2 regions of the Blastococcus sp. SYSU DS0669 genome follow, and region 1 is predicted to be linked to the other one. Evidence: predicted binding sites of a transcription regulator. Region 1 holds the regulator's gene; the other holds the start of a gene.
What was found. The regulator LexA, encoded in region 1, represses DNA repair genes until DNA is damaged. The targets are predictions, from matches to a motif close to TCGAACANNTGTTCGA.
Positions count from the first base shown of each region.

Region 2: a site for LexA is predicted at 2,432-2,447, ahead of dinB (DNA polymerase IV). Genes of this name have one in related genera too.

Region 1 covers NZ_JBJHAE010000013.1:49,692-54,418, forward strand. Annotated here, with positions in the region: gene ACI792_RS13910 (ABC transporter permease) at 1-1,069, shown strand, start outside; gene ACI792_RS13915 (enoyl-CoA hydratase/isomerase family protein) at 1,066-1,854, shown strand; gene lexA (transcriptional repressor LexA) at 1,919-2,683, opposite strand; gene ACI792_RS13925 (LysM peptidoglycan-binding domain-containing protein) at 3,138-3,383, shown strand; gene ACI792_RS13930 (hypothetical protein) at 3,494-4,234, shown strand; gene nrdR (transcriptional regulator NrdR) at 4,695-4,727, shown strand, end outside.
Region 2 covers NZ_JBJHAE010000004.1:57,346-62,072, forward strand. Annotated here, with positions in the region: gene ACI792_RS06355 (cupin domain-containing protein) at 1-1,144, opposite strand, end outside; gene ACI792_RS06360 (hypothetical protein) at 1,213-1,455, opposite strand; gene ACI792_RS06365 (permease) at 1,737-2,399, shown strand; gene dinB (DNA polymerase IV) at 2,513-3,691, shown strand; gene ACI792_RS06375 (DUF3040 domain-containing protein) at 3,856-4,254, shown strand; gene ACI792_RS06380 (transglutaminase family protein) at 4,345-4,727, opposite strand, start outside.

The DNA of each region.
Region 1 (4,727 bases):
GGCGATCCTGGGCGCGCCGACCGGGTTCCAGACGATCCCCACCGTGCTGCTGAGCCTCATGCAGTTCCCGCCGCGGATCGAGGTGGCGGCGGTGATCTCCGTGCCGATCCTCGTCATCATCGCGGCGCTGCTGCTGATCCAGCGCAAGATCGTGGGCGGCCGGAAGTTCACCGTCATCGGAGGCAAGCCGGGCCGGCAGGACGTGACGCACCTGGGCGCCGGTCGCTACGCGGCGGTGGCGTTCTGCGTGGCCGTCGTGGTGCTGAGCCTGGTCCTGCCGTTCGGCATGCTGCTGGTGACATCGTTCCGCAAGGCCCTGGGGCGCCCGCTCGGGTGGGACAACTTCACCCTGACCGGCAACTACGAGGAGGTCTTCGGCCGGCCCCTCATCGCCGCGGCCATGGGCAACAGCTTCGTGCTGGCCGTCGGCGGCACGGTGCTGGCCCTGGCCGTGGCGCTGCTCGCCTCGTGGTTGGTGCACCGCACCAAGGCGCGCAGCAACGCGGTGATCGTGGGCGCGATGGCCGCGCCGCTCGCCTTCCCGGGTGCGGTCCTCGGTATCGGGCTGATCATCGCCTACGCGGCCCAGCCGTTCGGGTTGGGCGGGACGCTGACGATCCTGCTGATCGCCTACACGGGCAGCGCCCTGCCACTGACGTTCGCCTACGTCCACGCCGGGATGGGCCAGATCGGGGCCGAGGTGGAGGAGGCATCGCGCAGCCTGGGGGCCTCCTGGGCGCGCACCTGGCGGCGGATCACCGTGCCGCTGCTGCGGCCGTCGCTCCTGGCGGCGGGCCTGCTCAACTTCGTGCTCCTGTTCCGGGAGCTGGAGATGTCGGTGTTCCTCTACACCGGCGCGAACCCGACCGTCGCCACGGTGCTCTACAACCTGGCGAGCGAGTCGCTGTACCAGCGGGTCGGCGCCCTCTCCGTGGTGATCCTGCTGATCAACATCGTCGTGACCGTGATCGCCATGCGCCTGCTCGACCGCAGACCCGGCGAGCCCACCCGGCGGTCCCGCCGCGAGCCGTCCGTCGCACTCAACACACCCCCGGAGGAAGCAGCATGACCGAGACCACCACTGATGTCGGCACCGGCGTGCACCTGCGCTACGAGACGCCGCACATCGCCGTCCTCACGCTGGACAGCCCTCCGTCGAACACGTTCAGCTGGGAGAGCCGGCGGTCGTTCATGAGGGCGCTGGACATCCTGGACGCCGACGAGAACGTCCGCTGCCTGGTGATCACCGGCGAGGGGCGCGCATTCACCGCCGGGGCCCACCTGGGCGAGGACCAGTCCATGAGCGACGAGCAGCTGACCGACTACCTCGCCGAGTTCAGCCGGGTGCTCAACGGCGTGCAGAACTTCCGGGCACCCGTGATCGCCGCCATCAACGGGGCCACGATCGGCGGCGGCCTGGAGTTCTCGCTCTGCTGTGACATCCGCATCGCATCGACGGAGGCGTTCTTCGTGGCCGCCGGCGTCAACGTGGGCCTCATCGTCAGCTTCTGGCGTCTGCCGCGCGTCATCGGGCTCGGCCCGGCCAAGGAGATCCTGCTGACCGGCGCCCGCTACACGGCCCAGCAGGCGCTCAACTGGGGACTGGTCACGGAGGTGCACGAGCCCGGTGACCTCATGCCCGCGGCGCTCGCGAAAGCTCAGCGCATCGCCACCCGCGCGCCGTTGTCGGTGGAGGCGACCAAGGAGGCCGTCACCGGGGCGTTCGAGATGGACTTCGCGCAGGGTCAGGCGCTGCAGACCAAGCGCTTCCTGGAGATGTTCCGCACCGATGACCACCAGGAGGCGCTGCGGGCGTTCTTCGAGAAGCGGGACGGCGACTACCAGCGGCGCTGATCGACCCCGCTGACGTCGATGGCCGGTCGGGAGGAGAACCCGGCCGGCCGTCGACGTCAGCGGCTCAGACCCGTCGGAGAACGCTCACGACCCGGCCGAGGATGGTCGCCTCGTCGCCCGGGATGGGCTCGTACGCCGGGTTGTGCGGCAGCAGCCAGACGTGGCCGTCGCGCCGCTTGTAGGTCTTGACCGTCGCCTCGCCGTCGATCATCGCGGCGACGATCTCGCCGTTCTCGGCGGTCGGCTGCTGGCGGACGACGACCCAGTCGCCGTCGCAGATCGCCGCCTCGACCATTGAGTCGCCGGCCACCTTGAGCATGAAGACCGTGCCCTCGCCGACCAGCTCGCGCGGCAGGGGGAAGACGTCCTCCACCGCCTGCTCGGCCAGGACGGGGCCACCGGCAGCGATCCGCCCGACGAGCGGGACGTAGGTGGGCGCCGACGCCTCCATGCCGTCACCGACCACCGGCGGCTCGGTGTGCGCGACCACCCCGCGGGCGGCGTCGCCGGGGAGCCGGACGTCGAGGGCGCGCGGACGGTTCGGATCGCGCCGCAGCCACCCCTTCTTCTGCAGGACCGACAGCTGGTGCGCGACCGAGGACGCCGAGGACAGGCCCACCGCCTCGCCGATCTCGCGGACCGAGGGTGGGTACCCACGGCGGTCGATCGAGTCGCGGATCACCTCGAGGACCCGGCGCTGCCGCTGGGTGAGGCCGTCGCCGTCCGCCGTGCGGTCGGGGAACGCCCGCACCGACGCGGAACCGTCAGCCTCCCGGGCCGTTGCCCTGGTGCCGCGACCGGCGCCGGAGGTCCCCTTCGAGTCCGCCACGTCTCCTCCTCGCCGGCTGCCCGTGCAGCGCTCGACCGTCGTCGTCGGGTGGAACCGTAGCGCCGATCGGCGCCCAGTTCAAACACGTGTTCGAAAGTTTCCCGTGTCGCATCGCTTCTGTCGGTCCTGTCCGGTAGACATCGGACAGACGTTCGAATCGAACGTGTGTTCGGACCGGCTCGCGTCGGTCGGGAGGGTGGGAGACATGGACGGCGGCGCTGCGCTGCGGGTTTCCGGCGGGTCGCCGGTCGGTGGAGGTGAGGCGGGCGCCGGGGCCCGGCCCGCCCGGCACCTCCGGGTGCTGCCGCCACCGACGTCCTACTCGGCGGCCGTCGCGCCCCGGGTGGGAGAGCCCGGGCGGCGCCTGACCGTCGTGCGGACGGCCCCCGGTAGCAGGAGAGCCGCTCCGTCGCCGCCGCTGCGGCTGACCGCGCGTGGGCGCCGGGCGGTGGCGGTGGCCGTTCTGCTGCTCGGCCTCGCCCTGGTGCCCCTGGCCGGTGCGGTGCTGGGTGAGGCAGACGGCGGGCTCCAGCTGATGGGGACGACCCAGGTCATCGTCGAGCCGGGCGACACCCTGTGGTCCATCGCCGGCGCGGTGGCCGAGGGGCGGGACGTGCGGGACGTCATCGTCGACATCCGGCAGCTGAACCGGCTCGACACCGCACAGATCACCCCTGGTCAGGTGCTGCTGTTGCCCTGACGGGTGCCCCTGCACCACGCGAGACGTTCACAATGCGGATCGGCGACTTCGTCAACCCTGCGTATGGGGACGTTTACGCTGAGTGCTGGTCGTCCGTTTACGGTCGTCGCGTGTCGAGCGTCATGGAGAACCGCGCCGCCGTGTTCACCCGTCATCCCCAGGCCGTCGAGGTGCTGCACGCGGGTGCCTGGCGGGCGGGGGAGCTGCTGGGTTGGCGGCACGACGACTCCGGCGCGTGCCAGATGCGGGTGCGGACCGTGGTCGACGGGGTCGAGCAGGCGATGTGGACGGCGCTGGACACCGTGCGGCTCCCGGAACCCGCGTCCGCCCGTCCCGGGACGCAGCTGATGGCCGCGCAGCCGGCGCTCCGGTCGGGTGGTGGTCGTTCGACCGACCCCGAGGCCACCGCCAGCCTCCCTCGGGTGCGCGACAGCCGCCCCGAGCGGTCGGCTCCGGCTCGCACGGGTGGTCGCCGACGCGCACCCGAGGGCGACGAGATCCGGGCGGCGACCGCCTTCTCCGTGCCCGTGCACCCGTCCGGTCGGCACCGGGCACCGGCCATCGCGCCGGGCCCGGTCGTCGGGCGGCACCGGGCGGCCGACGCCGAGCTCGCCCCCCTCGTCGCCGGCGGCACGCCGGCCGCGTCCGCCGCCCCGGTCCGGGACGGGGGTGTGCCTGCCTGGGTGATCCCGGCCGCGCGCTCCGCGCCGCCCGTGGAGCTGCGACCGCTCGGGCGCGACTGGACCCCGCCGGCCGGTCCCGAGCCCGAGCTGCTGACCCGTCCCATGCGGTTGAGCGACCAGATCCCGCACTCCCGCCGACGCCGGGTGGACGGGTCCCTCAGCGCCTGATCGGCAGGTGGCGCGCGCACCGGCGCCGGGCCCTCGCGGTTGCGCGCCCCGCCGCGTCCGGCCGTGCGTCCGCGGTTGTGCGGGCGGAGCGCCCGGCGGCTGCGCCCCCGCGCCGGCGCGGGCGGCCGGAGCTCCCTGCCCGCCTCGCGCCGACCGACCCCTGTGCAGCCGGCCCGCCGCGGCGGGGCCCGCGCCGGCGTGTCGCCGCGGTGTGCCTGTGACGGCTGGGGCCCGCTGTTCCGCCTGCGCACGGCAGTGTCGGGGCGGAACACGCCGAGCCGACGATCACTTGCACATCTTGCGTGGGCCGTCCTAGGGTTCCCCCACATCTAGTAGTTACAGAGCTGTAAGCCCGTCCACAGGCCGATCCTCAGGTTCTCCCCGTCGCATCCACCGGATGTCCCCAGGGGGCTCCACAGGCGGCCCGTGGCAGGCCCACCGGCGGAGGAGGTGAACCACCGTGCGCTGCCCGTTCTGCCACAACTCCGACAGC
Region 2 (4,727 bases), on a different contig from region 1:
TGAGGCGGTCCTCCGGGTCGAGGCCCGGCAGGTCGCCGACCTTCAGCTCGCCGGCGGCCAGCAGCTCGGTCAGCGCCGGGCGCACCTCGCCCGGGAAGGAGTGCGTGCGCCGCCCGGCCACGAGGGCCACCCGGCCCTCGTCGGCGTCGCGCAGCACGCAGCGCAGGTGCCGGCGAAGCCGCAGCACCGTCGCGGGGCCCAGGGACGCGGCGGCCGCGGACTGCGCCAGCGGCGCGACCGGCTCGGGCCGCACCTGGGCCCACGTCCGGCTGCGCAGGCGGTCGGCGACCTCGCCGGGGTCCACCCGGCCGAGCCACTCCCGGAGCCCGTCGACCACGGCGGTGACGTCCTCGGCGATCGTGTCGGGGTCGGACAGGTCCACGCCCAGGGGGAGGGAGGTGCGCAGTGCGCGGTCCTCGGCCGCCAGCTCGCGCACCAGGTCCAGCACGGACTCGGCGGCCGCCCAGCGGGTCACGGAGTGGATGCCGACGGTCAGGTGCGCGCTGATCGCGCCCAGGGCCTTGGCCGAGTGCAGGAACCCGCGCGGCAGGTAGAGGGCGTCTCCGGGGCGCAGCACCGCGTCGATCACCGGGGCGCGTTCCGCGGCGGCGGCCACCTCGGCCGCGCGGTCGCTCCACGGCTGGGTGCGCAGGGGGTCGGGCAGCACGGGCTCGTGGATGGTCCAGTGCTTCTCGCCGGCCACCTGCAGCACGAAGACGTCGTGGACGTCGTAGTGCGGGCTGAAACCCTGCGAGGACGGCGGGGTGATGTAGGCGTTGACCTGCGTGGGGTGGCCGAGGTCGGCGGCCAGCTGGTCGGCGAAGGTGATCAGCGGCGGCCAGAGCCGGTGCAGCCCCTGCAGGACGACGGTGCTCCCGTCGGCGAACAGGCGCAGCACCGCGTCGGAGGAGACCTGGTCGGCGATCTCGGCGCCCGCCCCGCCCGAGGTGGTGAACCGCTTGGGGTCGACGACGGCGCCGTCCTTGGCGATCCGGAGGAAGGGCGTGCGCAGACCTCGCCGGGAGAGCAGCTCGTCGACGGCGGGCAGGTCGAGCAGGTCGGTGAAGGAGTTGCCGGTGTCCTCGGCCCGGGTCAGGAGCGGGTGCCGCGCCCAGTGCTCCCGCGCGAACCGCTCGGGTGCCATGTCCGTGCACCGCCACAGGGCCGGGCGGAGCTGCGGCTCCGCCCGGCCCTGCGCGGTCGGGTTCTCGGTCAGGCCGAACCGTCCGCGCCGCCGTCGGCACCGCCGTCCGCGCCACCGTCGGCACCGCCGTCCGCGCCACCGTCGGCACCGCTGTCCGCACCGCCGTCGGCCCCGCCGTCGTGGCCGCCCGGGGCGCCGGAGGCGCCGTGGTCGGCCGTGCCCGCGCCGCTGTCGGCCGGGCCGTGCGCACCGCCGTCGGCGCCACCGTCGGCCCCGCCGTCCGTGCTGGTCATCTCGTCGTCGAGCGCCATGGGCTCCTCCGCTCTCGTGCGTCCGGACCGCCGTGCGGCGGCCCCGGTCGGTGCAGTACCTCCCGCGTGCTGCCCTGACACCTGCGCTCCGACCAGCGGTTCTGCCCGGGACCACGGGGGTCGGGCGCCCGGACGCCGGCCCTCGACCCGAATGTGACGATCCGGTCACGGCTTCGGGGTGGAGGTGGGCGCCCGGGCCGCCGGCGGGCATCCCCAGGAGGTCGGCGTGGAGCACACCGCGCCTGCACCGTGAACTGCACGACGACCGGAGGAGTGAGCTCGTGACCGAGAGTCGTACGCGAACCGACACCACGTTCGAGGACAACGTCATCCGCCAGGAGACGGTCGACCGGCCGGCCGAGGGGGCGACCGCGACGGCGCCGGTGACGGGTCCCGCCGTCTCCGCGCCGCCCCGACGCGACCGGGTCCGGTGGGGCCCGGTGTGGGCCGGTCTGATCGTCGCCGTCCCGACGTTCCTGCTGCTGCAACTGGCCACGCTGGCCCTGGGCTGGTGGGACATCGGCCCCGGGGCGACCGGTAACAACGCCGACTGGATCAGCGGGGTCAACGGGCTGATCGCCCTGTTCCTCGGCGGGCTCACCGCCGGCGCCAGCGCGATCTGGCGCGGCCTCAGCGACGGGCTGCTGCACGGCATCCTGGTCTGGGCGCTGACGGTGGTCGCCATCGTCTTCCTGACCCTCTTCGGTGGCGGCGCCCTGCTGGGCTCGCTGGCCGGCGTCGTGACCGACGTGACCAACATCCAGCAGGCGAACCTGCCCGACGTCGCGGCCGGCCAGGCGACGGACGTGGCCACGTCGGCCGCCAGCTGGGCGGTGCTGGGCCTGGGGCTCGGGATCGCGGCCTCCGCGCTGGGCGGCGTGCTGGGCGCCAAGATGTGGCCGAGCCGCAAGGACGCCGAGCGCCAGCGGGTCGCGGCCGGCTGACGCCCACCCGCACCGCTATCGTCGACCCCGGATCGAACGCATGTTCGATCCGGGGTCGACGTGCGGAAGGGGACGGCGTGGGGCGGGGTGGCGGTCGTGCGGCGGGCTGCACCGTGCTGCACGTCGACATGGACGCCTTCTTCGCCAGCGTCGAGGTGCGCCGCCGGCCGGAGCTCGCCGGCACCCCCGTCATCGTCGGTGGCGCCGGTAACCGCGGCGTGGTCACCTCGGCCACCTACGAGGCCCGCAGGTACGGCGTGCACGCGGCCATGCCCACCGCGCGAGCACTGCGGCTGTGCCCGACGGCGACGGTCCTGCCGGGGGACATGGCGCTCTACGCCGAGGTGTCCCGGGCGGTCATGGCGCTGTTCCGGTCGGTCACCCCGCTGGTCGAGCCGCTGAGCATGGACGAGGCGTTCCTCGACGTCTCCGGCGCCGGCCGCCGGCTGGGCGACGCCGCGGAGATCGGCGAGTACCTCCGGGCCCGGGTCTTCGACGAGCAGGGCATCACCTGCTCGGTCGGCGTGGCCGGCACCAAGTTCGTGGCGAAGCTGGCCTCCACGCACGCCAAACCCGACGGGCTGCTCGTCGTCCGGCCGCCGGAGGTCATGGGCTTCCTCCACCCGCTGCCGGTCGGTGCGCTGTGGGGGGTGGGGCCGAAGACGGAGGAGACCCTCCTGCGGCTGGGGCTGCGCACCGTGGGCGACCTGGCCCACGTGCCGGCGAAGACGCTCCAGCGGGCGCTGGGGGTGGCGGCGGGCACCCACCTGCACGAGCTCTCCTGGGGCCGCGACCCCCGGCGGGTCGTCCCCGACGAGCCCGAGCGCTCCACCGGCGCGGAGGAGACCTTCGCCACCGACGTCGACGACCCGCGCGTGGTCCACCGGGAGCTGCTGCGCCTGGCGGAGCGGACGGCCGGCCGGCTGCGCTCGATCGGCTGCCTGGCCCGCACGGTGAGCATCAAGGTCCGCTTCGCCGACTTCACCACGATCACCCGCAGCCGCACCCTCGGAGCGCCCACCGACGTGGGGCAGGAGCTCTACGACACGGCCCGCGTGCTCTACGACGCCCTGGGGCTGGACCGGACCCGCATCCGGCTGGTCGGCGTCCGGGCCGAACGCCTCGTCGAGGCCGGTTCGGCCCCCCGGCAGCTCGAACTGGGGGCCCGCGAGCACGGTCGCCGGGAGGCGGAGCTGGCCGCCGACCGCGCCGCCCGGCGTTTCGGTGCCGGCGCGGTGCGCCCGGCCACGCTCCTGGGTTCCTCGGGCAGGGTCGGGCGGCCGGGCCGCTGACCTGCCCGGACGCGCCGGGGGACCCACCCGGAGGAGTGATCGGCCGACGCGCTCGGCGGCTCGCCGTGGCGTCGCCTTTCGCCGCGTGCAATCGGCTCGTATCCTCGAAGACACCGTCGGCGGGAGCCTCCGACGGAACTGGCTCCGCCCATTTGGAGGTCGACGTGCCGCTCTCCGAGCACGAGCAGCGTCTGCTGGAGCAGATCGAGCGCGCCCTCGTCGATGACGATCCGAAGTTCGCATCCTCGGTCCGCACCGGCGATCGCCGTCAGAAGGCTCGCCGCAGACTGCAACTCGGCGGGTTGCTGGTCCTGGTCGGCCTCGCCGTCCTGGTGGCCGGCGCCGTCGCCGAATCCGTTCCGCTGGGGGTCCTCGGGTTCCTGGTGGCCTTCGGTGGCGCCGCCCTCGGGGTGCTGCACTACCGCGCGGCCACCGGTGCCGTCGAGGCCACCGGTCCCGCCGGGTCGCGCGGCTCGACCGCGGCCGGCCGCGGCGGCCGGAAGGGCAAGCAGCCGATGAAGAACCGGCTCGAGGAACGTTTCCGCCGCCGCTACGACCAGTAGCCCCACGCACCCGCCCGGCCGCCGTCCCGCCCGGACGGCGGCCGGGCGCGTCCCGGGCGGCCACGGCAGAGGCCCTGGGTCCCGGCGCCGCTAGGACCAGGAGCCCTCGCGCACCGACCCGCCGGCCGCTCTCCGCCCGGCACGGTCGAACCCGTCCCGGGTCCACCGCGCGACCCGCGCCCGCGTGCCGGCGACGAGCGAGGCCGGCCACAGGAGCGCGCGCAGCCGCACCGTCCGGGGGCGGGACGCGAGGAGCCCCCGGCGGGCCGTCCGCAGCGCCGTCCGCAGCTCCGCGGGCGGCGGTGCGCTGCCCGGACGCCCGTAGCTGGCCGCCTCCTCCGCCTGCGCCAGCCGGCGCACCGCCGCCACCGACGACTCCGCCGCCGGGCCACCCGGCCCACGGCTGACCGCCCGCACGAGGGCCTCGGCCACCCGGCGCGGTGTCCACGACGGCTGCAGGTGCACGCCGAGGT